Regions from separate parts of the Arthrobacter sp. UYP6 genome, predicted to be linked through region 4. Evidence: riboswitches for the same ligand, from Rfam matches in the RefSeq annotation. Region 4 holds a riboswitch; each other region holds the start of a gene.
The links. A riboswitch is a leader RNA that binds a small molecule or an ion and turns the genes downstream of it on or off. The one in region 4 is predicted to bind S-adenosylmethionine.
Positions count from the first base shown of each region.

Region 1: linked by a shared signal. The riboswitch ahead of ABIB35_RS03405 (flavin reductase family protein) and the one ahead of ABIB35_RS11125 (methionine ABC transporter ATP-binding protein) in region 4 are both predicted to bind S-adenosylmethionine.
Region 2: linked by a shared signal. The riboswitch ahead of ABIB35_RS15605 (bifunctional o-acetylhomoserine/o-acetylserine sulfhydrylase) and the one ahead of ABIB35_RS11125 (methionine ABC transporter ATP-binding protein) in region 4 are both predicted to bind S-adenosylmethionine.
Region 3: linked by a shared signal. The riboswitch ahead of ABIB35_RS08620 (methylenetetrahydrofolate reductase) and the one ahead of ABIB35_RS11125 (methionine ABC transporter ATP-binding protein) in region 4 are both predicted to bind S-adenosylmethionine.

Region 1 is NZ_JBEPPM010000003.1:74,799-82,062, forward strand. Features, by position in the region: gene ABIB35_RS03395 (M66 family metalloprotease) at 1-1,537, shown strand, start outside; gene ABIB35_RS03400 (SRPBCC family protein) at 1,664-2,134, opposite strand; gene ABIB35_RS03405 (flavin reductase family protein) at 2,147-2,653, opposite strand; SAM riboswitch class IV at 2,710-2,830, opposite strand; gene ABIB35_RS03410 (PhzF family phenazine biosynthesis protein) at 2,936-3,772, shown strand; gene ABIB35_RS03415 (nitronate monooxygenase) at 3,780-4,844, shown strand; gene ABIB35_RS03420 (Vms1/Ankzf1 family peptidyl-tRNA hydrolase) at 4,855-5,412, opposite strand; gene ABIB35_RS03425 (replication-associated recombination protein A) at 5,508-6,935, shown strand; gene rpsD (30S ribosomal protein S4) at 7,164-7,264, shown strand, end outside.
Region 2 is NZ_JBEPPM010000020.1:30,632-37,895, forward strand. Features, by position in the region: gene ABIB35_RS15580 (alpha/beta hydrolase) at 1-616, opposite strand, end outside; gene ABIB35_RS15585 (SGNH/GDSL hydrolase family protein) at 841-1,617, shown strand; gene ABIB35_RS15590 (hypothetical protein) at 1,649-2,011, opposite strand; gene ABIB35_RS15595 (SRPBCC family protein) at 2,046-2,480, opposite strand; gene metX (homoserine O-acetyltransferase MetX) at 2,538-3,677, opposite strand; gene ABIB35_RS15605 (bifunctional o-acetylhomoserine/o-acetylserine sulfhydrylase) at 3,716-5,032, opposite strand; SAM riboswitch class IV at 5,103-5,219, opposite strand; gene ABIB35_RS15610 (VOC family protein) at 5,490-6,140, shown strand; gene ABIB35_RS15615 (hypothetical protein) at 6,592-7,264, shown strand, end outside.
Region 3 is NZ_JBEPPM010000008.1:83,635-90,898, reverse strand. Features, by position in the region: gene ABIB35_RS08640 (sugar ABC transporter ATP-binding protein) at 1-198, shown strand, start outside; gene ABIB35_RS08635 (ABC transporter permease subunit) at 200-1,189, shown strand; gene araB (ribulokinase) at 1,293-2,987, shown strand; gene ABIB35_RS08625 (L-ribulose-5-phosphate 4-epimerase) at 2,984-3,712, shown strand; SAM riboswitch class I at 4,084-4,191, shown strand; gene ABIB35_RS08620 (methylenetetrahydrofolate reductase) at 4,296-5,222, shown strand; gene metE (5-methyltetrahydropteroyltriglutamate--homocysteine S-methyltransferase) at 5,281-7,264, shown strand, end outside.
Region 4 is NZ_JBEPPM010000011.1:105,831-113,094, reverse strand. Features, by position in the region: gene ABIB35_RS11145 (MetQ/NlpA family ABC transporter substrate-binding protein) at 1-542, opposite strand, end outside; gene ABIB35_RS11140 (NtaA/DmoA family FMN-dependent monooxygenase) at 551-2,032, opposite strand; gene ABIB35_RS11135 (MetQ/NlpA family ABC transporter substrate-binding protein) at 2,047-2,958, opposite strand; gene ABIB35_RS11130 (methionine ABC transporter permease) at 3,027-3,692, opposite strand; gene ABIB35_RS11125 (methionine ABC transporter ATP-binding protein) at 3,685-4,518, opposite strand; SAM riboswitch class I at 4,623-4,721, opposite strand; gene ABIB35_RS11120 (CoA-binding protein) at 4,868-5,287, opposite strand; gene ABIB35_RS11115 (alpha/beta fold hydrolase) at 5,347-5,964, opposite strand; gene ABIB35_RS11110 (LLM class flavin-dependent oxidoreductase) at 6,081-7,264, opposite strand, start outside.

The DNA.
Region 1 (7,264 bases), on a different contig from region 4:
CTGCTGGATGGACATCACCTTCCAGGACGGCAGTGTCGAGGCGACTGCGCTGGCCGCTTCCGATGGCGTCAAGCAGTTCAACGTCAACCTCGCCGATGCGGACAAACCGACTGGCGCGTCGATCTTCTGCCGCACGGACGGCACGACGACGAAACTCGGCAACTCGATAACCATCGCCGCCGATCTCGAACCCCTCCGCCCCGCCGTCGAAATCGGCCAGGAGGCCGGCTACGAGGCGCTGCGAGCCGTCGAACTGCCCGAACTCGAAGCCAAGCTGCAGGCAGTCGCGGACGATGCCGTGCCGGTCCTGGACACGGCCGGCACGGTGCTCCTGGAGAGCTGGAAGGACAACCTCAGCGGGCTCAGCACGGCAGCCCGGGAAACCGCCGACAAGGTGCAGGCGGCAACCGCGGCCTCCGCCTCGGTTGACGAATTCATTCAGCTCAACCAGGACAAGCTCACGGCCAAGGATGCGGTTGCCACGGCCGAGCTCGCAACGCTCATGACCTCGCTGGGCCTGGTTGAAGGACCTACGCAGATCCTGCCCCGCGGTGGCCGGCTGCTGGTCGACGGCGGCCATTGCCTCGTCCTAGGCGACGACCTGGGTGTCACCGTTCCCGGTGACAAGACGTTGTGTGCCGACACCCCCTCCCAACGCTGGTTCAGAGATGCGCGCGGCGCACTTCACAGCGAGGCACGCCCCGACCTGTGTCTCGTCCCCGGCACCCCGGTGACTGTCGCCACGTGCTCTATGACCGCCGGCTCACAGGTGTGGCTGCCCGAGGCCGACGGGCACATCAAGAGTGCGACATGGAGCTACCTCGACTACCACCGCGCCCAGGGCATCGCGGGCATGTACGGGCGGGGGACAGGAGCAAACCAGATCTGGACCGGCCTCTCGATCGCCTCGAACCCCGGTATGGCCCTGCTGAAGCCGGGCAGCCTCGCCATGCTCTTCAGTCTGGATTTCACCGCCTACTCCATTGATTCCTTCATCGCGGCCAACAAGGACAAGCTCACGGCAAAGGATCCGGTGCCCGCGGCGGAGCTTCGGACGCTGCTGGCCGCGGCCGGATTTGTGGAGAGCCCCACCCGGGTGCTTCCCGGCGGAGGCCGGACGCAGGTGTATAACGGCCACTGCCTGGTGCTGGGCGGCAACCTCGAGGTCACCGTCCCCACCACCAAGACGGTGTGTGCCGACACCGCGGACCAGCGCTGGTTCATGGACGTACGCGGTGCGATTCACAGCGAAAAACGCCCCGATCTGTGCCTGGTTCCCGGCACTCCGGTAAGGGCTGCAGCCTGCTCGCCGGCTGATGGTTCGCAGGTTTGGCTCCGCGAGGCCGACGGCCACATCAAGAGCGCGACGTCGAGCTACCTCGACTTCTACCGTGACCGGGGAATCGCGGGCATGTATCCGAAAAACTCGGGTGCCAATCAGGTCTGGACGGGGCTTCCGTCCTCGGCGAACCCGGGTATGGCGGCGCTGAACGCGGCCAGCCTCGCCACGCTGTTCAGCCTCGGTCTGGACGCCTAACGTCCCTACCCCGAAATGACAGAAGGTGCACGTCCCAGCGCTGGGACGTGCACCTTCTGCCATTTCGGGGGGCGGGGGTGAGGGGTGAGGGATGGGGGGATTGGCGGAGGAGATCTGAGCCGGGAGCTATTCGTCGGAATACGCGCCGGAGAGAGAGGCACCGACGAGGTGCCGGTTGCGCGTTTGGATGAGCCGCTGCAGATAGCGGGACAGCACGAGCTTCTCGGCGACCCGGCCGAGGACGCCGAGCGGGGCCGTGAATTCAATGCGGTCCACCATTGTGGTCCCGGCGGCATCGGAATGAAACTCATGGACATGGCGGAAAAACCGGAAGGGGCCCCGCACCTGCTCATCGGTGAAATGTTCCGGTGCCTGCATCTGCGTGATCCGGCTGGTCATCCGCAGCGGCAGGCCGAAGTGCCAGGCACGCCACGTAACCTCTTCGCCCAGGCAAATAAGCCCCGAGGTTACTCCGCGGACAGCTTTCTCACGGGAAGCGGCCATGGAGTCCTGATGAGCATCGATGCTCCTGGCAAGGTCGAACAACTGCCCCCGGGGCATGTCGGTCCGCGTGGTGCATTCGAAGGTGACGGTCATGAGCCGAGTATGTCAGGCAAACTCCGCGACGCTGAGGTGTCGGAACGCCGAACCGTGGAACACCAGCGGCTCGTGGGCATCGTCATGCGAGGCATGACCGTGGACGCGGAGCAGCACAACGCTGTGGTCCCCGGCGGGCACCTCGTTCTCCACTGAGCACTCGAGCCACAGGGCTGCCCGGTCCAGGAAAAGAGAACCCGATTCGTCGGTGTGCAGGTTCAGGCCCGCAAAACGGTCCCCGGACTTGGACGCAATCTGTTTGCAGATCCCTTCGTGTTCGGAGCCCAGGATCGACACTCCGATCCGGGCCGCCGGCCGCAGCACCGGCCAGGTGCGGGAGGTGTTTTGCACGGCGAACATCACCAGGGGAGGGTCCATGGAAACGCCCACGGTAAAGGATGAGGCAACAATTCCCTGCGGCTGCCCGTCCACCACAGCGCACAACGCCGCAATACCGGAGGGGAAACGCGAATAGGCGCGGCGCAGGGCCGCGGGCTGAAGATCGGTAACAAGAGCCATGCTGAGTTTCCTCTGCCTTAAGCGCCGGGCCGATGACAAAAACAGGGTCGGCACAAACGCGGTACTTGCCGCGGCCGGGAAATTTCTCCGGGCGGCCGAATCGTCACCTGGAGCACCCCGCTACGGCGAGAGGGTTGCCGTCCAGCCGGCCAGGGCCCGTGGCTGGAACTCTTGATTCTTCTTCCAAGGTAGGCGGCATGGGTCCAGGCCTGCAAACCCCTGCCTTACTTCGTAAAACTCAGCTTCATAAAACTCCCCATAGCTAAGGGATAGAGTTTGGGCATGAAGCAGCGGTGGTTTAAACAGGTGGACGTTTTTGGCAGCGAGCCGTATTTGGGGAATCCCCTCGCAGTGGTGCTGGAAGCCGAGGGACTTTCGGATTCCGATATGGCGTCCTTCGCGCGGTGGACAAATTTGTCCGAAACCACGTTCGTGCTGCCTCCCACCAGTGACGGCGCCGACTACCGGGTGCGGATCTTCACCCCCGGCGGAGAAATACCGTTCGCCGGGCACCCGACATTGGGTACCTGCCACGCGTGGCTGGAGGCCGGCAACAAGCGCCGCTATCCCGACGTCGTCGTGCAGGAATGCGGGATCGGCCTCGTCACGCTGCACGCCAACGCGGGCATTGCCGCCTTTGCCGCGCCGCCGCTGCTGCGCTCGGGCCCCTTGGAGGAGGAGGTCCTGGACCAGGCGCTGCGGGCGCTGAACCTGGACCGCACGCAGATCCTCGCCTCCAACTGGATCGACAACGGACCCGGCTGGCTCGGGCTCCTGCTGCCGGACGCCGCTGCGGTGCTGGCGCTGAAACCGGATCCCACCATCATGGGCAACCTGCGCGTGGGCGTCATGGGCGCCCAGCCGCAGAATGCCGAAACAGACTTTGAGGTCCGGGCCTTTGTTCCCGGCCTGGGCATCACCGAGGATCCGGTGACCGGCAGCCTCAATGCCGGCCTCGCCCAATGGCTGATCGGCGCCTCCCTGGCACCGGAGCGCTATGTGGTCACCCAGGGAACCGCGGTGCAGCGGTCCGGTCGGGTCCGCGTGTTCACCCGCGACGGCAAGATCTGGGTGGGCGGGTCCACCGTCACCTCCATCGACGGCACCGTCACGCTCTAGGCGCACCATGTTCAGCCTGCAGTCGCTTTCCGTGCCCGTGGTCGGCGCACCCATGGCAGGCGGGCCGTCCACGCCCGAACTCGCCGCGGCGGTCAGCAACACCGGCGGACTGGGATTCCTGGCCGCCGGCTACAAAAGCTCCGCCGCCGTGGCAGCGGAAATCGCCCGGACTCGAAGGCTCACCAAAGCGCCGTTTGGCGTGAACCTTTTTGTTCCGGACCACGCCAACACCTACCGCGCCACAACCGGCACCACCGCCGCCGAAAAGCTGGCTGCGGCACTGGCCTTCCGGAACCTTCTGGCAACGGGAACCGCAGCGGGAACCGCAGCGGAACCCGGACTGCCTGACCCCGACGACGACGACGGCTGGCCCGCCAAACTGGAACTGGTCCTGCAGGAACGGGTGCCGGTGGTGTCCTTCACCTTCGGACTGCCGGCCCCGGAGATGCTGGCGGAACTCGCCGGGCGGGACATCTGCGTCATCGTGACTGTCACCGACAGTGCCGAAGCCCTGGCCGCGGCCGACGCCGGCGCCCGGGTGCTGTGTGTCCAGGGCCCCGAGGCGGGAGGTCACCGCGGAACGCTGGACAGCGCCAAGGTTCCCGGCGAGGTTTCCCTGGACCGGCTCCTCCGCGGGATCGGGCAGGCCTGCGACCTGCCACTGATCGCTGCCGGAGGCATCACCGCACCGGCGGACGCCGCCGCAGCAGCGGCTGCCGGTGCCGCCGCCGTTCAGGTGGGGACCCTGCTGCTGCTCAGCAGAGAAGCGGGCACCAGCCCGGTGCACCGTGCTGCCCTGCTGGAAGCAGCGCAGGGCGGACGGTTCTCCGAAACGTCACTGACCCGGGCCTTCTCCGGCCGTCCGGCGCGCGGGCTGACCAACGCTTTCATGCGTGCCTATCCGGATGCGCCGGACGCCTATCCGTACGTCAACCAGATCACGGCTCCGCTGCGCGCCGCCGCAGCAGCGGCGGGGGACCCGGAGGGTGTTAGCCTGTGGGCCGGCACGTGCTACCGGTTGGCAGCGGAGCAGCCGGCAGCGGACATTGTTCGCAGGCTCTCCGGGCGGTGACGGCCCCCGCCTAAGGGACCGAGATCCGGATGAAGACCGACGCCGCATTCCTCGCGGCCTTGGCCAGCGCCGCGGATTTGGGATCCTGAACGTCCAGGAAACGCAGCCGGGCCAGGCCGCTCCAGGGGTGGAAAACCCGTTCTCGGGCCAGCAGCTCGAGCAGGGGCCGGTCGCCGCCAAAAACCAGGTACTCGGGCGGATGTTCGGCGAAAATCCGTGCCGCCTGCTCGGCCGTCCGGGACTGGACATACCGGCCGGCCTTGGAGGCGAGCAGCACGCCGTCACGGGCCACCCCCACGGCAAAACCGCCGCGGCGCAGCAGTACGATGCCCAGCGTACGGGACTGGGCGGCCAGCGAGACCAGGCGCTCGACGTCGTCGGCTCCGCGCCCCGGCCGGCCGTCGTCCGGCCACGGCGCCAGCAGGTCAGCTTCGGCGCCGTTCGCCGCTAAGAGGTGCAGACCGCCGTGCTCCGGAGTCAGCGTCAGGTCGCCGTTGCCGGCAGCGAACCGTTCCAGCCAGCCCGGCAGCCGGTCGGCGGATACAAAGGTGGAGCGGGTGACGGGCATTGTGCGATTCTCCTGGCGGGACTGCTGATTCGGCTGGGCAGAGCGCCGGCAGTCGCCGGGCCTTCTCAACGCTACGGCACGAGTAGCCTTGGGGAGTGAGTGATTTGTTCAGCAGCGACAGTGACAGCGACGACGACGACACCGGCACCCGCGACGACAACGACGGCGGCGGGTTTGGTACCCGTGGCGACGACGACGGCAGGAAGCGCCCGCGCAGCCCGCTGGCGGTGCGGATGCGGCCGCGGTCGCTGGATGAGGTCGTGGGCCAGCAACACCTGCTCGGACCCGGATCCCCGCTGCGCACCCTGGCTGAGTCCGCCGATGACCGCGGACCGGCCGGGCCGTCATCGGTCATGCTGTGGGGCCCTCCCGGCACCGGAAAAACCACGCTGGCCCACGTAGTGGCCCGCGGTTCCGGCCGGAAGTTCGTGGAGCTCTCCGCCATCACCGCCGGTGTCAAGGACGTACGCCGGGTGATGGAAGAGGCGCTGACCAACCGCGACCTGCACCGCATTACCACGGTGCTGTTCCTGGATGAGATCCATCGCTTCAACAAGGCCCAGCAGGACGCGCTGCTGCCCGGCGTGGAAAACCGCTGGGTGGTACTGGTGGCCGCCACCACGGAAAATCCCTCCTTCTCAGTGGTCTCGCCGCTGCTCTCACGGTCCCTGCTGCTGACGCTGAAGCCGCTCACCGAAGAGGACATTGCAGCACTGCTGCAGCGCGCTGTGGAGGATGAACGGGGTCTGGCAGGCCGGGTCCGGCTCAGCGACGAGGCCCTGGAGCACCTGGTGCGCCTTGCCGCCGGGGACGCCCGGCGCGGCCTGACCGCGCTGGAAGCTGCCGCCGGCGTCGCGTACTCCGAACACACCGCCGGGGAGGACATCCCCGAGGTGACCCTCAGCGACGCAGAGATGGCCCTGGACGTGGCGGCACTGCGCTATGACCGCGCCGGCGACCAGCACTATGACGTGACCAGCGCCTTCATCAAATCCCTGCGCGGCTCCGATGTGGACGCCGCCCTGCATTACCTGGCCAAGATGCTTGAAGCGGGGGAGGACCCGCGGTTCATCTCCCGGCGGCTCATGATTTCCGCCGCCGAAGACGTGGGCATGGCCGATCCCACCGCGCTGCAAACCGCTGTGGCAGCGGCCCAAGCTGTGCAGATGATCGGCATGCCCGAAGGTCGGATCATCCTGGCCGAGGCCGTGGTACACATTGCCACCGCCCCGAAATCCAATGCGGCCTACAACGGCATCAACGCTGCCATCGCCGATGTGCGTGCCGGGCGCGGACAGGGGATTCCTGCGCATCTGCGGGACGCGCACTATCCCGGCGCGAAGCAGCTTGGGCACGGCAAGGGCTACGTCTATTCCCACGACAAACCGCACGGCGTGGCCAAACAGCAGTATCCGCCGGATGACCTGGTGGGCCGGAACTACTACGAGCCAACGGCCAACGGGGTGGAGCGCGACATTGCGGCGCGGCTGGAGCGGCTGCGCGGAATCATCCGGGGAAAGTAGGGCCCCGGCCTGCGTGCTAGGATTGATGGTTGACTGGCAAGTGCGACGCCGGACCCCCCTTCCGCCTTCATGGGCGTAAGTTGTGCCCGGTGCCGTGTCTGTAGCAGAAGGCAGCGGTTGGCCGGAGCTCTCCCTCATGGAGGCCAGTACTTACGTATCAGTCATCACGGTATCCCGGCGCAAGCCTGGGCTGCGGTGGCCAAACCGCCAAAACAGTGAAAGGTGAACGTGGCTAACAACACACGTGCACGCCGTCAGGCCCGCGCTTCGCGCGCCCTCGGCATTGCTTTGACCCCCAAGGCAGCCAAGTACTTCGAGCGTCGTCCTTA
Region 2 (7,264 bases), on a different contig from region 4:
TCACATGCCCCAGTTCCTGCATGTTGATGCCGTGCCCCATGTTCGAATACAGGATCTTCGTCAGAACGGTGTGCTCGTTCAGCCAGGCGTGGGTGAATTCGATGCGCGGGGCATCGATCACCGGGTCGGCCTGATCCCGGCCCCAGAAGAACGGCACGCCGCCGGCCGCCAGGTCCTCATCATGGAAGAACGGGTTCCCTTCCGCGGGAACCACAAAACCTGACAGCCCGACGACGGCGGCAAAGTCAGCGGGCCGGTGCCGCAGCAGCGTGCTCGCCACGGCCATGCCCATCGAGAAGCCGAGCAGGGAAACGCTGCTGTGCACGCCCTTGACGCTGTCCAGCCAGTCCGAGACATCACTCACAGCGTCCGCCACTCGCTGCACCGAAAAATCAGGTTCGTTCATCAGCGGAAACCAGGTGTACCCGGGGCCAAGGGCCTGCGGTGCGCGGACCGATGCAATGGTGAATTCTGCGGGCAGATAATCCGCCAGTCCCATGAGATCTTCCTCATTGGCAAGGTAACCGTGGAAGAGGACCAGCAGCGGAGTTCCGGTTCGTTCGGCTTCCGGCTTGGACCAAAGGACAGTGGGATTCCAGGGGGCAGTTTTAGGCATGATATTCATTCTGGCACGGCCGATTGGCGAACCTACGGTCGCGTAGCCGGCGCCCTCCTTGGGAGGATGGTTTGGTGACTTCGTTTTCCCCTTCCCCAAACCGTTCTTCCTCCTCGTCCACCGCGGCCGCTGCAGCCTCCGCTTCCGCAGCTGGCGCATCGTCCTTTGTTGCTGCGCCACAGGCCGCCGGCGAGGAATCCCCGCATCATCCCTGGACCCGCTATGTGGCCATCGGCGACTCCTTTACGGAGGGGATCGGCGACCCTAATCCGGACAGCCCCGGCGGGCACCGCGGCTGGGCGGACCGGGTGGCCGAGGAGCTGGCCCGCAGCCGTGAGGACTTTGCCTACGCCAATCTCGCCATCCGGGGGCGGCTGCTGAACCAGATCATCGACGAACAGCTGGAGCCGGCTTTGGAACTGCATCCGGATCTGGTGACCATCTGTGCCGGCGGAAATGACGTGATCCGCCCGGGCGGGGACCCCGATAAGCTGGCCGAAAAGATGGACGCTGCGGTTGCCCGGCTCTCCGAAGCCGGCGCCACTGTGGTGCTCTTCACCGGACCGGATCTTGGCACCACGCCGGTGATCGGCAGTGTCCGCGGCAAGGTAGCCGTTTACAACGAGAACCTCAGGACCGTTGCCACCCGGCACGACGCCGTCATCGCCGACATGTGGGCGCTGCGCCGGCTGAGCAACCGGGAGATGTGGGCGCCGGACCGGCTGCACTTCTCTCCGCTGGGCCATCACACCATTGCGGCGATGGTGCTGGAAACCCTCGCCGTTCCGCACACGTTGGAGCCGCTGGAGCCCAAGCCCATGCCGGCCAAGAACTGGCGGACCGCCCGCACCGAGGATTTGTCCTGGGCCCGGGAATACTTCATGCCGTGGGTGGTGCGCCGGGTGCGGCACCGGTCCTCAGGCGACGGCATTGCGGCCAAGCGTCCCGACGCCGGACCGATGTTCGGCGGGCCCGGCATGCCCCCGGGCTCCGGCGACTAGATTCCTCCAGCGGGTTTTCTCGACAAACCGCTTAGCCGGGTTGCGCGTCGCCGCCCGACGCCGCGGAAGCCGGCGGTACCGGCGGACGACGGCGGTGGCCGGCTTGCAGGCCGACCCAAAACGCGAGCACAACGGCACCTGCCAGCACCAGCACTGCACCCGCCTGCATGCTGCGGCTGACAAGCACCAGCCCGTCGAAAACCCCGTCCTCCTCCGTCACCGTAATGTAGCCCACAAAGCCGAAGTTCACGGTTCCTGCCCCGGCACCACGCACCAGGAGTACGATTCCAGCGATCAGCAGCACCGCACCGGCGATCGGCACCAAGAGTTGCAGCAGGCGGCGGGAACCGCCCGCAGTCGCTGCCGGCGGCGGGGGGCCCTCATCGGATGTCATGGCGCAAGGCTAGCATCGGCCTCACGCAGGACGGTCAGCCGGCAGGGGCGTTTTCGGCCAGCCTGATCAGGTTCGCCAAGTGGTCGGCCCAATCCTCTGTGTGAGTGCGGGCCACGTCGGCTCCCACCGCCAGACCGCCCAGCCCGCTTTCGGTGACGACGACGTCGGTGTAGTCCGTTTCCGGGTCCGGACCCGTCGCGGCGGCGAGCTGGAAGCTCACCACCGTGTGCGCGTTCCAGTGGGGCATGGTCCACCGGAAAGACAGCAGCCGGTCCCGCGCCACCGCCAACACGGTGCCCGAGGCACGCTGCCCGCCGTCGTCGTCGGCCGCCCGTTCCGCCAGCGGCGACCCCGGGCTGGCGGTGAATTCCATTTCCGGCCACCACGCCGCACGGTTGTCCACCAGCGCGTGCCAGAGCTGTTCCGGGGAACACTGTGCCTGCGCCGCCACGCGAATAGAATCACCCATGCGTTTGTTTCTGCCATGTTCACGCAGCCTGCGCAAGGGTATGGCGGCCGTCCCTGGCTAGGCCGAACCGAAGAACCGTTCCCGCAGCGGAACGCCAATCTGTTCCACATCTGTGAGGAACCCGTCATGGCCGATCGGCGCGCTGATCATGTGCACGTCGGTCTTGTGGGGCAGCGCCGCCGCCAGATCGTAGGACTGCCGGGGGAAATAGAGCCGGTCCGAATCCACAGCGGCAATGAGGAATTCCGTCCCGGTCTCCGCCAGTGCCTGCCGCACCGTTCCGCGGCCGCGGGCCACGTCGTGGCTCATCAGTGCCCCGGTCAGCAGCAGGTAGCTGTTCGCGTCGAATCGGCCGGCGAGCTTGTGGGCCTGGTGGTCCAGGTAGCTCTCCACTGCGTAGCGACCGCGCGCGGCCGACAACGCAGATCCCAACGGATCCTCCTGCACCTGCGGGTCATTTTTAAAGCGGTACTCCAGCTCGGCTTCGGACCGGTAGGTAATATGGGCGATCCGGCGGGCCAGGCCAAGTCCGGCCACCGGTGCCCTGCCGTTGTAGTAGTCACCGCCGTTGAAGTCCGGATCCAGCCGGATGGCTTCCAGTTGGGCCTGGCCAAAGGCGATCTGCTCCGCGGAGCTGGCAGCGGTGCAGGCGATCACGGCGCACCGCTGCACCCTTCCCGGCTCGGTGGCGGCCCATTCCAAGGCGCGTGCACCGCCCAGCGAGCCGCCCAGCACGGTGTGCCAGGTCCGGATTCCCAGCTGGTCGGCCAGGCGCGCCTCGGCGCGGACCGAGTCCCGGACGGTGACAAACGGAAAACGGGAGCCCCAGGGAAGACCCTGCGGATCGACTGAGGAGGGTCCGGTGGATCCGTAGCAGCCGCCGAGCATATTGATCGAGACCACAAAAAAACGGTCCGTGTCCACCGTTTTGCCCGGTCCCACCAGGGCATCCCACCAGCCGTCCTCCCCGCTGCTGCCCCGGGCCACGTGGGTGCTGCCGGTGAGCGCATGGGCCACCAGCACGGCGTTGGTGGCATCCGCGTTCAGGCTTCCCCAGGTCTCGTAGGCAAGGGACACGGCCGGCAGATGCCCGCCGGTTTCCAGGTCGAGGCTGCCGATGCGGGCGTGCCGCAGCACCCCGTCCCGGACAGGAACGGAGTGCTGCGGCACGGTGCGGCCGGGAGTGGAGGCTGTCACTGCAGTCTTTGCGGTAGAAGGAAGTCTCACGCTGTGCCTTACGCTCCCTTGGCGGCCCGGAAACCGGCGTCGAGGTCCGCAATAATGTCGTCGATGTGCTCGATGCCCACGGAGAGCCGGACCAGCCCGGGGCTGACGCCGGCCGCCGCCTGCGCCTCCGCGCCCAGCTGGCTGTGCGTGGTCGACGCCGGATGAATGACCAGGGAACGCACGTCGCCCACATTCGCCACATGCGAGTGCAGGTCCAGGGCATCCACGAAGGCCTTGCCGGCGTCGACGCCGCCGGCGATCTCAAAGGAGACAATGGCGCCGGTTCCGCGCGGCCCGTACTTGCGCCCGCGCTCAAACCACGGGCTGGACTCCAGCCCCGCGTAGGCGACGGAGACGACGTCGTCGTGCCCTTCCAGCCAATTGGCCACCGCGACGGCGTTGCTCACGTGCCGTTCCACGCGCAGGCTCAGGGTTTCCAGACCCTGGGCAATCAGGAACGCATTGAACGGCGACACGGACGACCCGAGGTCGCGCAGCAGCTGCACGCGGGCTTTGAGGATGTAGGCCAGGTTGGCGCCCAGAATGCCGTCGGCGCCCAGGTCACGGGCATAAACGAGGCCGTTGTAGCTCTCATCGGGGGTATTGAAACCGGGGAATTTCTCCGGATCTGCGCCAAAGTCGAAGTTGCCCGAATCCACAATCACGCCGGCAATGGCAGTTCCGTGCCCGCCCAGATACTTGGTGGCCGAGTGCACCACAATGTCCGCGCCCCACTCGATCGGCCGGATCAGATACGGGGTGGAGAGCGTGTTGTCCACGATCAGGGGAATGCCGGCCTCGCGCGCCACCGTGCTGATGCCCTCGATGTCCAGCACGTCCTGGCGCGGGTTGGAGACCACTTCGCCGAAGAAGGCCTTGGTGTTGGGCTGCACCGCCGCCCGCCACTGCTCCAGATTGTCCGGATCCTGGACAAAGGTGGTGGTGATGCCGAACTTCTTCAGCGTGTGCTTGAACAGGTTGTAGGTGCCGCCGTAGAGACTTGGACTGGCCACAATGTGGTCTCCCGCCTCGGCCACGTTGAGGATGGCGAAGGTTTCAGCGGCCTGGCCGGAGGCGAGCAGCAGTGCGCCGATCCCGCCCTCGAGGGAGGCGATCCGGTTTTCCACCGCTTCCTGGGTGGGGTTGCCGATGCGTGTGTAGATCGGAGCCAGCTCGGCCAGTGCAAAACGGTTGGCCGCTGACTCGGCGCTGGGAAAGACGAAGGATGAAGTCTGATAGATGGGCAGCGCGCGGGCGCCGGTGACGGCGTCGGGCTCCTGTCCAGCGTGGATCTGCCGGGTTTCGAACGACCAGTTTCCTGACATTGTTTGCTCCCTGTAACTAGGGACCGCACCGAGACTTGTAGCCGGAAAAAGATAACCGGCAGCCATGTGTGGTCCGCGCTTGCCGTACGTCCGTTTGACGTACAGCCAGGTCTTCACCCGGGGCACCCCACCGCGGTTGGAGGGTTGCCGGCCAGCAAGCCGGGGCTATCTGCTGGCACTCATGACCTATCCCCCTATGAAAACGGATAAGCCCTGCGCCTGCAAGGTCTGTGACGGATCATTTCCCGGGATGTCGGGGGCTTCACCGAGGATCGGCAGCGCTGTTCTCCGCGACAGCCGGACGGCCTGATTCGGATTGCTCCTGCCGCGTGTACGGCAGATCCGGACCCCCGGCGACAGGCTTCCGGCAGATAAATCAGCAGGTCAAACGGAAGTTGTGGCCAGCTAAGGGTTGCCTTAGTCGAGAGGTGGGTCACAACGTGCCAAAATGGGCCGCATGCGCTTGGACCATGTATCTTATGCCTGTGAATCCGACGGTCTTTTGGCCACGACTGAGAGGATTGCTGCCGCTCTGGGAGCGGACTTCGTCAAGGGCGGTGTGCACCCGCGTTTCGGAACACGGAACATGATCCTGCCCCTGGCCAATCACCAGTACGTTGAGGTGGTGGAGGCCCTGAACCACCCGGCCTCGGACAAAGCGCCCTTTGGCCAGGCTGTGCGCCAGCGCTCGGAGTGCGGCGGCGGCTGGATGGGCTGGTGCGTGGCTGTGGATGACCTCTCCCCTTTCGAAGAACGCCTCGGACGGCTCTCCGTTCCGGGCAACCGCAAGTTCCCGGACGGCCAGGAACTGACCTGGCAGCAGATCGGCATCAACGGGCTGATCGCGGATCCGCAGGTGCCGTACATGCTGCGCTGGGATGACGGAACGGAGGCCCTGCACCCCTCCGCCGCTCTTCCGGGCATGCCCGGCAAGGTGAAGCTGAACTCCCTGACCATCGCCGGCTCCGCGGACCGCGTGGCCCAGTGGCTGGGCACCCCCGCCGAGGAACCGCTGGAAAACGTGGGCGTCACCTGGATTTCCCCCAAGGGCACCCCCGGCATCATGTCCGTCTCCTTCGACACCGCCAAGGGCCTCGTCGAGATCTAATCCTGCTGCCGGTTTGCCGCCGCGCGGGACGCGGATCCGCTACCACTTTGGGCATCCGCGCACCCTTTGGGCAGCGCAGGACCCGGATCCGCTACCGCTTTGGGCATCCGCGCACCCTTTGGGCAATCGCTGCCGGTCCGCACCGGCAGCAGAATCCCAAACCGGATGCCCCTGCCCAAAACAGTCGCGGTTCCCTCGGTTGCACCTCAGAGAAGCCAAATCCTGCCACTTTGGGCATCCGCGCACCCTTTGGGCAACGCAGCACCCGGATCCGCTACCACTTTGGGCGTCCGCGCACCCTTTGGGAAATCGCTGCCGGTCCGCACCGGCAGCAGAATCCCAAACCGGATGCCCCTGCCCAAAACAGTCGCGGATTCCTCGGAGGAGTTCTTATCCACAAGTCGGCCTTCGTTCCTCGGGGACGGTATGCCCAAGGGTGCACCCTTGGGTCATGGACCCCGAGTTTCTTTATGCATCCGACGCCGACCACGACGGCACCGGCAGACGGTCCCTGGCACGGAAATGCCGGAACGGTGAACTGGTACGGGTGCGGGCCGGGGTCTACATCCGAGCCGCCCAATGGCAGAAAATGCCGAAATGGGACCGGGACCGTGCCGCGATTTCCGCTGCCGTTGACCAGGGCCAAGGCCACGCACCTCGGATCCTGATCCAGCAGTCCGCCGCCGTCATCTGGGGTTTACCTGTCATCGGCAGAACCTCTGAAGTCCTGCTGCTGGCCCCGGGTTCGTCGCACGGGAGACGCCGCGGCAATCTCTGCTGGACTCCACGGACGCTGCTCGAGCCGACGACAACTCAGGACGGCCTTACCCTAACGTCCCGTGCACAAACTGTCCTCGATATGGCCGCCCGACTGCCCTTCGAACGTGCCGTTCCTGCCATGGACCACATGCTGCGCCCCGATGAAGCCCGCGGATTCCCTGCTCTGGAACGGGACGCCCTGATGGTCCTCAGCGGAAAACTCCCCGACGAGGCTAAACGCACCAGGGCCAGGAGGGTAATTTCCTTCGCCGATGGCCGGTCTGAATCCCCCGGCGAGTCATACTCCCGTGCAGTGCTGCATCTGCTCGGGTTTCCGCAGCCCGAACTCCAGCATGAATTCCGGT
Region 3 (7,264 bases), on a different contig from region 4:
CGGGGCGTGGCGGTGCTGGTGATTTCCTCCGATCTGCCTGAAGCCCTGGGGATCAGTGACCGCGTTTTTGCTGTCCGCGACGGTCAGCTGGTGAAGGAATTCAGCCGTGCAGAAGCAACCGAACACTCCGTCATGATGTACGCCACCGGCGTTGCCACCGAAGGATCCGCCGAATCCCAGCTCCTGGGGGAAAAGTAATATGTCCACACTTACAAAAAACCCGTCCTCCTCCGCACCCACCGCCAAGAAGGGCCCGGACCTGCCCTGGCTCTGGGACCGCTACGGCATCCTGGCCGTGCTGGTCATCCTTGTGGTGATGATGAGCGTGTTCGCGCCGAACTTCCTCAGCGTCGACAACGGCCTGAACGTGGCCCGCGCGGTCTCCATCAACGCCATCCTGGCGGCCGGCATGACCCTGGTGATCCTTACCGGCGGCATTGACCTCTCCGTAGGCTCCGTGGTGGCCCTGACCGGTGTCAGCTCCATCCTCCTTTGGACGGCCGGCGCGCCCGCCATTGTGGCGGTCCTTGGCGGCATCCTGGTGGGCGCCGCAACCGGCCTGATCAACGGCAGCCTGATTGCTTACCTTGGCTTGCCGGCGTTCATCATCACGCTCGGCGCCCTGACCTACATCCGCGGGTTCTCCTACTCGCTGACCGATGCACAGCCGCTGATCGCCAGCGACCTCGGCTTCCGCGCTCTGGGCAACGGCGGCATCGCCGGCATTCCAACACCGGTGATCCTGATGCTCGCGGTCTACGCCATCCTCTGGTTTGTGCTCGAACGCACCACCTTTGGCCGGCACATTTACGCCATCGGCGGCAATCCCGAAGCCGCACGCCTGGCCGGCATCAAGGTCAAGTGGACCCTGGTCCGCGTCTACCTGATCATGGGCGCGTGCGCCGGCCTGGCCGGCGTTATCTTCGCCGCCCGCGTGGAAAGCGGCCAGCCCAAGGCCGGCGAAGGCTATGAGCTGGACGCCATTGCCGCCGTCGTCCTCGGCGGCACCGCGCTGGCCGGCGGCCGCGGCCGGATTGTTGGCACCCTCATCGGTGCGCTGATCATCGGTGTACTCAGTAACGGCCTGGTGCTGATGAACGTGCCGTTCTTCTACCAGCTGGTGGTCAAGGGCGTGGTGATTGTCCTCGCCGTGGGCATCGACGGGCTGAAGAACTTCAAGCGCGCCTAACCTGCTGTTCCTGCACCTGCGGGCCTGTCCCCTGTTCCGGCAGGGGGCGGGCCCGAGTGCTATTTCTGCTTCTTTTCCGCTTCCTTCACCTCCGGGACAATCCATGAATCTTGCAGACAGTTACGTCATCGGTGTCGATTACGGCACTCTCTCCGGCCGGGCCGTGGTGGTCCGGGTGTCCGACGGCGCCGAGCTCGCCGACGCCGCCTTCGACTATCCGCACGCCGTGCTCACCGATTCGCTGCCCGACGGCGGCCCCCTCCTGCCGCCGGAGTGGGCGCTGCAGGTGCCGCGCGACTACGTGCAGGTGCTGCAGAACGCGGTCCCCGAGGCCGTGCGCCGGGCCGGTATCGATCCGGCGCAGGTAGTGGGACTGGCCACCGACTTCACCGCTTGCACCATGGTGCCGGTGACGGCCGACGGCGTACCGCTGTGTGAGCAGCCCGGGTTCGAGGACCGCCCGCACGCGTACGTCAAGCTCTGGCGCCACCATGCGGCGCAGGGCCAGGCTGACCGCATCAACCAGCTCGCCGCCGCCCGGGGCGAGACGTGGCTGCCGCGCTACGGCGGGCTGATCTCCTCCGAATGGGAATTCGCCAAGGGCCTGCAGCTGCTCGAAGAGGATCCGGAAGTCTACGCCGCCATGGACCACTGGGTGGAGGCCGCTGACTGGATAGTCTGGCAGCTCACCGGTTCCTACGTGCGCAACGCCTGCACGGCCGGATACAAGGGCATCTACCAGGGCGGGGCCTATCCGTCGCAGGAATTTCTGGCTGGCCTGAATCCGGACTTTGCCGGTTTCGTGGCGGAAAAACTGGAGCACCGGATTGGGCAGCTGTCCGAGCGGGCCGGCTCGCTCTCCGCGGAGGCAGCGGCGTGGACCGGGCTGCCCGCCGGCATCGCCGTCGCCGTCGGCAACGTGGACGCCCACGTCACCGCCCCGGCAGCCAAGGCCGTGGAACCGGGCCAGATGGTGGCCATCATGGGCACCTCCACCTGCCACGTGATGAGCGCCGAAGGCCCGGCCGATGTGCCGGGCATGTGCGGCGCGGTGGACGGCGGCATTGTGGAGGGACTCTGGGGCTACGAAGCCGGCCAGAGCGGCGTCGGGGACATCTTCGGCTGGTTTGTGCGCACCTGTGTGCCGCCGTCGTACGTCGCCGCGGCCGCCGGCCGCGGCATTGGCGTGCATGAATATCTCACCGAGCTGGCCGCGCGGCAGGCCATCGGCGAGCACGGGCTGCTGGCCCTGGACTGGCACAGCGGCAACCGTTCCGTACTGGTGGACCATGAGCTGTCCGGCGTGTTTGTGGGGCAGACGCTGGCCACCAAGCCGGAGGACATGTACCGGGCACTGCTGGAAGCCACCGCTTTTGGCACCCGTGTGATTGTGGAGGCCTTTAGGGACAGCGGCGTTCCGGTCCGCGAGCTCACCGTCGCCGGCGGTCTGCTGAAGAACCGGCTCCTGATGCAGATCTACTGCGATGTGCTGAACATGCCCATTTCCGTCATCGGCTCAGGCCAAGGTCCGGCGCTGGGCTCGGCCATCCACGCCGCGGTGGCCGCCGGCGCCTATCCGGACATCCGCACCGCGGCGGAGGCCATGGGCAACGTGGTCCGTGATGCGTACCTGCCGGACCCGGAGCGCGCCCGCGCCTACCAGCAGCTCTTTGAGGAATACCGTACCCTGCACGATTACTTTGGCCGCGGCGGCAACAACGTGATGCACCGGCTGAAGGCCATGCGCCGCTCCGCCGTTGCCGGCCGCACCATTTCCCCGATTGGAGTTTCGTCATGACACAGCACGTTTCCACTCCCGGTGCCGCGCCCGGGTCAGCGTCCGCGGCCTGCATTCCCGCACACCTGCGGGACGACGTCGACCGGCTCAAGGCGGAGGTGGCGGCCCTGCACGGGGAGCTGACCGCCAACGAGCTGGTGGCATGGACGGCCGGCAACGTCTCCGCCCGAGTGCCCGGCGCGGACCTGATGGTGATCAAGCCCTCCGGCGTCGCCTACGCGGACCTGACCGCGGAGAACATGGTGGTGACCGACCTGTTCGGGACGCTGGTGGAAGGCTCATTCGCGCCGTCGTCGGACACCGCCGCCCATGCCTATGTGTACCGGCACATGGACCACATCGGCGGCGTGGTGCACACCCATTCCACCTATGCCAGCGCGTGGGCTGCCCGCGGGGAAGCCATTCCCTGCGTCCTGACCATGATGGCGGACGAATTCGGCGGCGACATTCCGGTTGGTCCGTTTGCGCTGATCGGCGACGATTCGATTGGGCAGGGCATTGTGCAGACCCTGTCCGACTCCCGCTCCCCCGCCGTGCTGATGCAGAACCACGGCCCGTTCACGGTGGGCCGCGATGCGCGTGCTGCGGTCAAGGCTGCCGTGCTATGCGAGGAAGTGGCCCGTACGGTGCATATCTCCCGGCAGCTCGGGGCACCGCTGCAGATCGGGCAGGAGCAGATCGATTCCCTGTATAACCGCTACCAAAACGTGTACGGGCAGCACTAGAGCTATTCGTCCGGCGTCATACCGGCCTAATTGAGGACCGAATAATGGCGGGCCTGTTGACCAGCTACTCCCCCTCTTGGTCCTGGTTCAAAGCAGTCGAATGGCGAGCTCCCTCATCTGCTCGTGGGGAAGCTCGATGGTTGTCACCCCGGCCAAAGATATGACGCGATTTCATCATTATCGAAGGAAAGTGCGCACACCCACTTGGTCACCTGGGCATTCGGTGGCGGCGCCGCCGCCACATGGCGTCCATGACGCTATATGACTCGTGTTTCACTTCATGACGCGGCAACGAGTGATATGAAGCAACACTTTGACGCAACCGGTACGGGCATTGCACCCAACTGCCGCCGCGTCTAGATTGGTCCCACCACCCATCCAGAGCGGCTGAGAGATCTGGCTCGTTGACGCCGCAGCAACCATCGTTTCCCTCCACAGGAGGCTGAAATGAACGGTGCTACCGCCAGGACCGATGGAGACTTGCCTGTGACACCCGTCAGCGCAATAACCTGCCCCCTGCGCGGCCAGCTGGATTGTTCAGCAGCGCTGGTGGCACTCCCTCGGCACCCACCGAGGAGCCACAATGACCCCAGCAGCGCATACCGCCGTCCCGCCGGCGCTGTCCTACGAGCTGTATCCGCCCACAAACGCCCGGACCGAAAAGGCCGTGCTGCAGGTGATCGACGAGCTGGCCGGCACACATCCGGACTACGTTTCGGTGACGTACAGCGGCACCCCGGAACGGCGCCAGGCGTCCGTCCGCCTGCTTGAGCATCTGGTGCACGCCACCCGGCTGCGGCCGCTGGGACATCTGACCTGTGTGGGTGAAACCCGGGAGAGCCTGTACCGGCTGGTGAACCTGCTGGTGGGCCTGGGCGTCCGCGGCGTGCTGGCCATGCGCGGTGATCTGCCCGCAGACCCCGGCGCGTTTCGGGGCGAGCTGCCGTTCGCCCGGTACCTGGTGGAACTGATCAGGGAGATCGAGGACCAGCATTCAGCAGCTCTGGCCGGCGGCCGGATGGCCGTGGGAGTGGCTGCCTATCCCAACCGGCATCCGGAATCGCCGTCCTTCCAGCATGACATTGAGGTGCTCGTCTCCAAGGAGCGCTCCGGCGCCAACTTCGCGATCAGCCAGGTGTATTTCAACCCCGCCGATTACGTGCAGCTGGTGACCGCCGCGCGGGCAGCGGGAGTCACCATCCCGATCATTCCCGGGATCATCCCCATGTCCAGCCAGAACCGGCTGCAGCGGTTAGCCCTGATGACCGGTGTCCATCCGGACCCCGCCCTGCTGCACCGGCTGGAAATCGCAGGCTCCGACGCCGAACGCCGCCGGATCGGAGTCGACGCCGCCGTGGCGCTGGCCCGGGCCGCGTTCGACGCCGGAGCGCCGGGCCTGCACCTGTACACGTTCAACGAAGCGCGCGCCTGCGTGGAAATCGTGGAAGCCCTCAACCTTCCGGCATCGCGTGCGCTGCCGCCCGTACCGCACCCCGCCATCTCCGCCTGAGGCCCTGCCCGCTCTCCCTTTAACCGACCCCGCTCAACCCCAAATACCAGGAGACATCATGACCAACCCCAGCACCTTCCCCGCCGCCACCATCCTCGGCTACCCGCGGATCGGCCCCCACCGTGAACTCAAGAAGGCCCTCGACGCCCACTGGAGCGGCGCGATCAGTGAACAGCAGCTCCTCGCGGACGCCCGGAAACTCCAGGACCGGACAGTCAGCCGCCTCGTGGAACTCGGCCTGAACGCCGCCGATTCCTCCATCCCCGCTGACTTTGCGCTCTACGACCAGGTCCTGGACACCACCGCGGCGCTAGGTGCCCTGCCGGCCCGGTTCGCGGACCTGGCCGACGCCGACGGCAGCGTGGGCACGGCCGCCTCCTTCATCCTCGCCCGCGGCCACGGTGAACGCCCGCCGCTGGAACTGACCAAATGGTTCGACACCAACTACCACTACCTGGTACCGGAAATCGGTCCGGAAACCCCCTTTACCGCTGTCGCGCATCAGCTCGCGGACACCATCCGCCGGCACCGGGAAAACGGTGCGGTGCTCCGCCCGGTCCTGGTGGGACCGGTGACGTACCTGCTGCTGGCCAAGGCCGAGGACCACGCGCCCGAGGGTTTTGATCCGCTGGACCGGATCGACGACGCCGTTGCCGCCTACGCCGGCATCCTCACGCAGCTGGGCGACGCCGGCGCCGACTGGGTGCAGCTGGACGAGCCGGGCCTGGTCACGGACAGGGGCGGCGCGCTGGCAGCCCCGGGCGGGTTGGTGGAACGGGTCTACCGGAAACTGGCCGACGCTCCGCGGGCCACCCCGGGCGGAGACGGAGAGAACGGCGGGAACCGCGGCAACGGCCGGCCTGCCCTGCTGGTCACCACCGGCTACGGAACCGCCGGAAATCCGGAGGCTCCCGGCGAAGCCCTGGCCGTGCTGGCCGCGGCCGGCGTGGAAGCGGTGCATGCTGACCTGATCCGCGGCCGGCTCCCGTCCGCCTCGGTGCTGGCCGATTTGGGCAGCACTACATTCCTCGCCGGGATTGTGGATGGCCGCAACGTGTGGCGCAACAGCCTCTCCGCGTCGCTGGAGGTGCTGCAGGAGCTGCAGGCCCGGTCCGGAACCGCTGTGTCGGTGGGTACGGCCACCTCGCTGCAGCATGTGCCGCACGACGTCGGCGCCGAAGATGCGCTGCCGGCGCACCTGCCGCAGTGGCTGGCCTTCGCTGACCAGAAGGTCTCCGAAGTGGTCGTGCTGGCCCGCGGCCTGGCCGGCGGACGGTCCGCGGTCGCCGCCGAGCTCAAGGAGGCCGAGGATGCCCTGCGCGAACGTTCAACGTTCCACGGCGTGGTGGTGCCCTCCGTGCGCACCCGCCTCCAGGGCCTGGCCGAGGATGATTTTGTCCGCGGCCCGGCGGATCGGCGCGCCGCCCTGCAGCAGGAACACCTGCAGCTGCCCGTCCTTCCCACCACCACCATCGGCTCCTTCCCGCAGACCGGCGAGGTGCGCCGTGCCCGTGCCGCCGTCCGCAGCGGAAGCATCAGCGACGCGGACTACGAACAGTTCCTGAAGGATGAAATTGCCCGCGTGGTGACCCTGCAGGAGGAGCTGGGCCTGGACGTCCTGGTGCACGGCGAACCCGAGCGCAACGACATGGTCCAGTATTTCGCCGAACACCTGGACGGCTTCGCCGCCACGTCGCAGGGCTGGGTCCAGTCTTACGGATCACGGTGCACCCGCCCGTCCATCCTCTGGGGAGACGTGGTCCGCCCGGCCGCCATCACCGTTCCCTGGACCATCTACGCGCAGTCGCTGACGGACCGTCCACTCAAGGGCATGCTCACCGGTCCGGTCACCATCCTGGCCTGGTCCTTTGTCCGCGATGACCAGCCGCTGGGAGACACCGCGCAGCAGGTGGCCTTGGCCCTGCGGGATGAAATAGCTGATCTGGAAGCGGCCGGCACCGGAATCATCCAGGTGGATGAGCCGGCGCTGCGCGAACTGCTGCCGCTGCGCAGCAATGATCAGGCCGCCTACCTGAACTGGT
Region 4 (7,264 bases):
TTCCGGGGATTGGCGGTGATCGCTTCCTGCGACACCTTGATGACACCCACGCCCTCCTTCAGCTCCAGCAGCCCGGCATCGCGCAGCAGGACCAACGCGCGGCCGTTGTTCGCCGGATCCACCGGCAACGCGATCCGGGCGCCGTCGGGCAGTTCCTGCAGGGAGTTCCAGCGCTCGGACCAGATGCCGCCCGGTGATCCGTAGACGTAGAACAGCGGGTCCAGTTGCAGGTTCTTATCCGCAATGAACTGCTGCAGATATGCGCCGTGCTGGAAATAGTTGGCATCAAATTCACCGTTGGACACGGCCAGATTGGGTTGGATGATGTCGGTGACATAGGTGGCGTCCAGCGTCCAGCCCCGCTCTTCCAGGAGCCGGGCGGCGATTTTGGTGGGCTCCTGATAGGGCGCGGATTCCGTGACGATGATGCGGATCCGCCGGTCATCGGCGGCCGCCGATCCGGTTCCGCAGCCGGTGGCGGCCGCCAGGGCGGCGGTTCCCGCCCCGGCAAGGGCCAGGCGGAGGAAATTTCTTCGCTGCATGGTGTTCTTCAGTCCTTTCGGGCCGCGACGGCGGCGGAGGGAACGACGGCGGAGGGCACCGCGGCGGTGGGAACCGCGGCGGTGGAGGCACCGTACGCGCCGCGGAAGCGGGCGGCCGGATGGCGGCTGTTCAGCAGCGGGCCGGGATAATCCGGGCTGCGTCCGAAGACCTTTTCCCGGAAGGTGCCCGGCGCATAGCCGGTTTGGGCCAGACCGCGGCGGCGCAGTTCGGGGAGCACCCCGTCGATGAAGTCCGTATAGGAGCCGGGCAGCACGGCGTTGATGATGTTGATGCCGTCCACCCCGGCGTCCTGCCAGCGCTCCAGCTCATCGGCGATCTGTTCCGGGGTGCCGGTGATCTGCTGCGCCTCGGTGCGGTACCGGGCAACGTCTGCCAGGGTGGGGTTCCGGCCGGGCGTGGAGGCAATGATCGCCTCCAGCACGCCGCGGCCGCCCTCGGTCTCGATGGTGCCCACGGGGGTCTCCAGCGGCAGTCCGCCAAAGTCCACGCCCAGCCCGCCGCCAATGTGCGCCACCACCGCGTCCAGGTCCAGATACTCATCCAGCTCCGCTTTTTTCCGTTGCGCTTCGGTCTCCGTCCCGCCCACCACAAAGGAGAGCCCGGTAAAGACCTTGATGTCACCGGGCAGGCGTCCGGCGTCGGCGGCGTGCCTGCGCACACCGGCCGCCACTTTTGCGGCGTGCGCCGGACCGGGGGCAAAGATGAACGTGGCCTCGGCGTTGGCGGCGGCGAACTGCTGGCCGCGTCCGGAGCTGCCGGCCTGGAACAGGAACGGGGTGCGCTGCGGGGACGGTGCGGTCAGGTGCGGGCCGTCGATGGAATAGCGCTGGCCGCGGTGGTGGATCTTGTGCACCTTCGCCGGGTCGGCGTGCACGCCGGCCGCTTTGTCCTGGATCAGGGCGCCCTCATCCCAGGAGCCCTCCCAGAGTTTGAAGACCGCCTGGGCGTATTCGTCCGCCCAGTCATAGCGCGAGCCGTGGGCAGCCAGGCCGTCGGAGCCGAAGTTGCGGTGCGCGTTGTCCAGGACAGACGTCACGATGTTCCATCCGGCGCGGCCATTGCTGAGGTGATCCAGCGTGGACATCTGCCGCGCAAACTGGAAGGGGTGGGATTGGACCACCGACGACGTCGCCGCCAGGCCAATCTCGCTGGTTGCCCCGGCGAGGGCCGCGAGCAGCAGCACCGGGTCATTGGCCGGCACCTGCAGACCGCGGCGTACATGCGATTCCCAGCCGCCGTCGTGGTCTCCGTAGAGGCCCACCACGTCGGCGAAGAAGAGGGCATCGAACTTGGCGTCCTCCAGCTGCCGGGCCAGCCCGGTCCACAGCGAGAGCTCGTTGAACCGGTGCTGTTCGGCCTCCGGGTGGCGCCATTGGCCGCCGCGGATGTGGCTGGTGGTGTTCATCAGGAACGCGTTGAGCAGCAGCCGCGGACGGCCCTGCGGATAGCGGGAACTGGGGGTGGTCATGGTGTCCTTTCGGCTCAGGCCTGGCTGAGTGCTTCGAAGGCGGGCTGGGGGTCTTCGTCCCACGGAAGCTGGAAGAAACCGTCCTGGTATCCCGCGAAGAACTCCCGGACTTCAGGGCTTTGGATGGCGGCACGCAGTTCCCGGGCTCCCGCGCCGGCGGCAAAGTCCCGGGTGCCGGCAAAGACCGAGCGGTAGGGAATTTCGTCTTCCTCCTGCTCCTGGGCCACCACGGCTGCCTGTTCGTGAATGCCCGCGTCGATGGCGGTGGACTGGAACATGAAGCCGGCGTCCACATCCGCCAGCGTCTGGCTGAGCGAGAGCTGATCCACCTCCACGAACTTCAGGTTCCGCGGGTTCGCGGTGATGTCCTGCTGCGAGGCGGTAACCACCTTGGCGCCGTCGGACAGTTCCAGCAGGCCGTGGGCGCGGAGCATGAACAGGGCACGGCCGTTGTTGGCCGGGTCCACGGGGATGCTGATGGTCGCGCCGTCGGGCAGGTCGGCAAGTGAGGTGTGCCGCTGGGAGTACAGCACCGCCGGGGAATTGCGGATGTAGAACAGGGGCACCAGGTCCAGGTTCTTATCGCGGTTGAACTGCGCCAGATAGGCCATGTGCTGGAAGCAGTTGGCCTCCGCTTCCCCGTTGGCCACCGCTATGTTGGGCTGGTTGATGTCGTTGACGAAGGTCGGTTCCAGCTTCCAGCCCTTCTGGGCGAGGAGCTTGCCGGCAATGACCACCGGCTCCTCATAAACCTTGACCTGCGAGGAAATGAGGCGGATGGTGCGGTTCCCTGCCCCGGCGTCGGCGGCGGTCTGGAACCCGCAGCCGGCCAGGACCGGTGCGGCAGCCCCGGCGGCGGCGAGATAGGCGAGTAGGGTGCGGCGGCTGGGTGCGCCTGAACTGTTTTTGGGTGTGGTGGAGCGCAAAATGTCCTCTTTGAAGGTGAAGGCCCGGCAAGGCAACCGGCGCCGGTCGGGAACGGGTCAGCGGTGGGTCAGGTGCGTTTGTCCGCGCGCCGGGAAATCCAGGAGCCGCTCAGCTGCACGGCCTGGACCAGGAGGATCATCAGCACAATTGCCGTGACCATCAGACCCGTTTCATAGCGGTAATAGCCGTAGCGGATGGCGAAGTCCCCAATGCCGCCGCCGCCCACCAGCCCGGCCATGGCCGAGTAGGAAATGAAGCTGACGGTCATGATGGTCACCGAGCTGATCAGGGCCGGGCGGGCCTCGACGAGCAGCACATCGCGGACAATCTGCAGGCGGGTGGCGCCCATGGAGCGGGCTGCCTCCACCACGCCGCCGCCCAGCGCGGTGATGTTCTGCTCCACGAAGCGGGCAAAGTAGGGAACCGCGTTGATGGTCAGCGGCACAATCACCGCGGCCGTGCCGATGGTGGTTCCCACCAGCAGGCGGGTGAAGGGAATGATGGCGATCAGCAGGATCAGGAACGGAAAGGAGCGCACCAGGTTCACCAGGGTGTCCAGGATCCGGTGCAGCTTGGGTTTGGGCGACAGCCCGTGGGGGCCGACGGCGTACAGCAGCACTCCCAGCGGGGTACCCAGCAGCACGGCCAGCGGAATGGCAATCACCAGCATGGTGCCGGTTTCCCCCAGCGCGGCCAGCAGCTCCGGCCAGACCTCAAGGATGCGTTCAAACATAGAGGGCTCCTTCTCGGCTGTTGACCGCCGGGGTTGCGGCGGAAGCGTGGGTAGCCGCGGCTGCGGTCCGGTCCAGCCGGATTTCATCCGACACCAGGTAGCGGCCAATCAGGGTGGACGGGGTAAAGTCCGGGCGTTTGAGCTCGGCAAGGTCGAACTGTTCCACCACCCGCCCCTCCTCCATCACCGCGACGTTCTCAGCGATGGCCTTGATGACGTTCATTTCATGGGTGACCACCACAATGGTGATGCCGAAGCGGGCGTTGACGTCCGCCAGATATTGCAGCACCGACGCCGTGGTCCGGGGGTCGACGGCGGAGGTGGGCTCGTCGCAGAGCAGCACCTTGGGCCGGGTGGCCAGGGCCCGGGCAATGGCGACCCGCTGCTTCTGACCGCCGGAGAGCTTCGCGGGATACGTGCCCGCCTTCTCCGCCAGGTCAACGATTTCCAGCGCCTCCAACGCCCGGCGCCGGCGTTCGGCGGCATTCCCGAGCCCGGCGAACTTCAGGGACAGCGCCACGTTTTGTGCCGCGGTGAGATTGTTGAGCAGGTTGAAATGCTGGAAGATCATGCCGATTCCATGCCGCCGCTCGCGCAGTTCCGATGTGCCGAGCTCCACCAGATCCACGCCGTCCACCAGGACACGGCCGGACGTGGGCCGCTCCAGCAGGTTGATGTTGCGCAGCAGGGTGGATTTGCCGGCACCGGAGAACCCGATGATCCCCTGAATGCTTCCACGCCTGATGTCGAGCGAAACGTTGTCCACTGCCGTCAGCTGCTGCCCGCCGGTGTCAAACACGGTTGATACATTCTCAATCCGGATCATGTGTTCCTCCTGGGTCAAGGCCCGAGAAGAGGTGCGCACCGCCGGCCGGTCCGCAGAAGCGCACGCCGGGGCATGCTCCAAGGGACCGGATGAAAGCGGATGCTTCTCCATCGGTCCTGGCGGTAGCACCCTTGCTCCGCAGGATCGCGGAAGGGTTGCTGCGGCGTCACGGAGCCAGGTCTCTCAGCCGCTCTGGATGGTTACGGTTTCCATGCTGGCTGCGGCGCCCCGAATGCGCAACGGGCGTGACCTCATACGGCTCATGATTGCGGAATGTGACCTGCATGGCGTCACATAGGCGTTTGTGACGTCATCCGGGGGCAGCAGGAAGCCGTGGCGGCGCTGCTTATTAAAGCCCGAAGCGGGGTGCCTCAATTACGGGGCAGGTGTCCATGACCACGTCCAGGCCGGCGTTGGCCGCGCGCTGCGCTGCCGCCTCGTCAATGACGCCCAGCTGCAGCCAGACTGCCTTGGCACCCACGGCAATGGCCTGGTCAACAATGTCGCCCACCCGGGAGGAATTCACAAAGCAGTCAACAACATCGATGGAGCCGGGAATCTCATCGAGTCTCCGGTAGCCCTTGTTGCCGTGCACGTCGTCGCCCTTGAGGCTGACCGGGATGATCTCCATGCCCAGGTGGTCCTGGATATAGCGGGAGACGCCGACGGCGGTGCGCAGCGGATTGTTGGACAGGCCCACCACCGCCCAGCGGGAGCCGCGGTTCTTCAGGAGCGCTTCGATGACTGCGGGGTCATTGATGTGTGGCATCTGCCGTCCTTCGGTGGAGTCCTTCGAATCGGGCTCCAGCTTACGCCCGCACGGGCGGCTCAGCTCAGGAAAGATTCAATGGCGTCCACCAGGGCCGCGTCGGGGCCACTGGCCGCGCTGCCCTCCACCAGCTGGAATTCTCCCTCATCCAGGGCTTCGGCGGCCCGGCGGGCAAGGTCTAGGGTTTCGTCGCCGCTGGCGCTTCCGGCCAGGACCAGCACGGGGACCCGGACGCCGCCGAGTCCTTCCAGTTCCGTCTGCAGCACCAGCATCTCGTCTTCGCCCTCATCCAGGGCCAGTGCCGGTTCCAGTGCAACGACGCGCGTGATGACGGCAGATTCCTCGGCGGCCCGCAGCGCCAGGAAGGCCCCCGACGCGAAGCCGTACAGGTCAGCGGTGCCGCCGGCCACCTGCACCACGGCCAGCAGATCATCGACGTCGGATTCGGCGGTGTATTCCTCGCCGAGCCCGCTTTCCCCCAGCCCGCGGCGGTCATAGGTATAGACGGTGTGGTTTCCCGCCAGGACATCAGCCAGCGCCCGGGTGGCTGAGCTCTTCCGGTCCGAGGTCAGGGGATCCACGATGACCAGCGGCGGCCCGTCACCCTGCCGGGACCAGGCGATTTGGGTGCCGTCGGCGGAAAGGGCCATTCCGGAGGCACTGGGTGAAGATTCCATGACGGGCTCCTGCTCGCTGGAGGGCACTGCGCGGACCCTTCAAACGTAAGGAGGCGCTCCATCCGCGGTCAATGCCTCCGGCCCGAACCCGCACCGCAAAGGTCCGGGCCGCTGGCTTACGTGCCCGGAACCGCCGCCGGCTGCAGGCGGAAGGATGCACCGCGGTGCTCGGCGGGCAGCTTGTCGCCGGCACCAAAGAGCTTGTTGCGCAGCGTTCCCGGCGTGTATTCCGTCCGGTACGCCCCGCGTTTCTGCAGCTCCGGAACCACAAATTCCACAATGTCCTCAAAGGTTCCCGGCGTGATGGCGTAGGCCAGGTTAAAGCCGTCGACGTCGGTCTCCTCCACCCAGCGGATCATCTCCTCCGCGATGTGGGCACCGGAACCCACCATCCGCGGGCCCAGACCGCCGATACCGGCGGATTCGGCGATGTCGCGCACCGTCCAGGGTTCGCCGTCGTCCTTGGCCTTCTGGAAGTTCGCCGCCGCGGACTGGATGGCGTTGGACTTCACGTTGCCCAGGGGTTCGTCCAGGTTGTAGGTGGACAGGTCCACGCCCATCCAGCCGGACATCAGGGCCAGGGCTCCCTCGTCGCTGGCGTACCGCTGATATTCCTCGTGCTTTGCCGCAGCCTCCTCTGAGGTGGCGGCGGTGATGACGGTGAGCAGGGTGTAGATGCGGATGGAGTGCCGGTCCCGGCCGGCGGCCTCGGCGGCATCCCGGATCCTGGTGACCGTAGCCTTGAGTTTCTCCACCGTGGGTGCGCCCACAAAGACGGCTTCGGCATTGCCGGCGGCAAACGCGATGCCGCGGGGCGAGGCGCCGGCCTGGTAGATCACCGGTGTGCGCTGCGGGGAGGGCTCACTGATATGGATGCCGGGAACCTTGAAGTACTTGCCCTCATGGTTGATGTCATGCACCTTGGACGGGTCGGTGAAAATGCCGCGTTCCTTGTCGCGGACCACGGCGTCGTCCTCCCAGGAGCCTTCGAGCAGTTTGTAGATCACCTCGAGGTATTCATCCGCATGGTTGTAGCGCTCGTCGTGCTCGAGCTGGTCTGCCGCGCCCATGTTCCGGGCGGCGGAGGGCAGATAGCCGGTGACCACGTTCCAGCCCACCCGGCCGTTGGTGATGTGGTCCAGCGTGGAGAGCCGGCGGGCAAAGGGATAGGGGTGTTCGTAGGCGGTGCCGGCGGTGATTCCGAAGCCGAGGTGCTCAGTGACCAGGGCCATCGCGGAGACCAGCAGCAGCGGATCATTGACGGGAACCTGCGTACCCTGACGGAGGGTGGCCTCGTTGG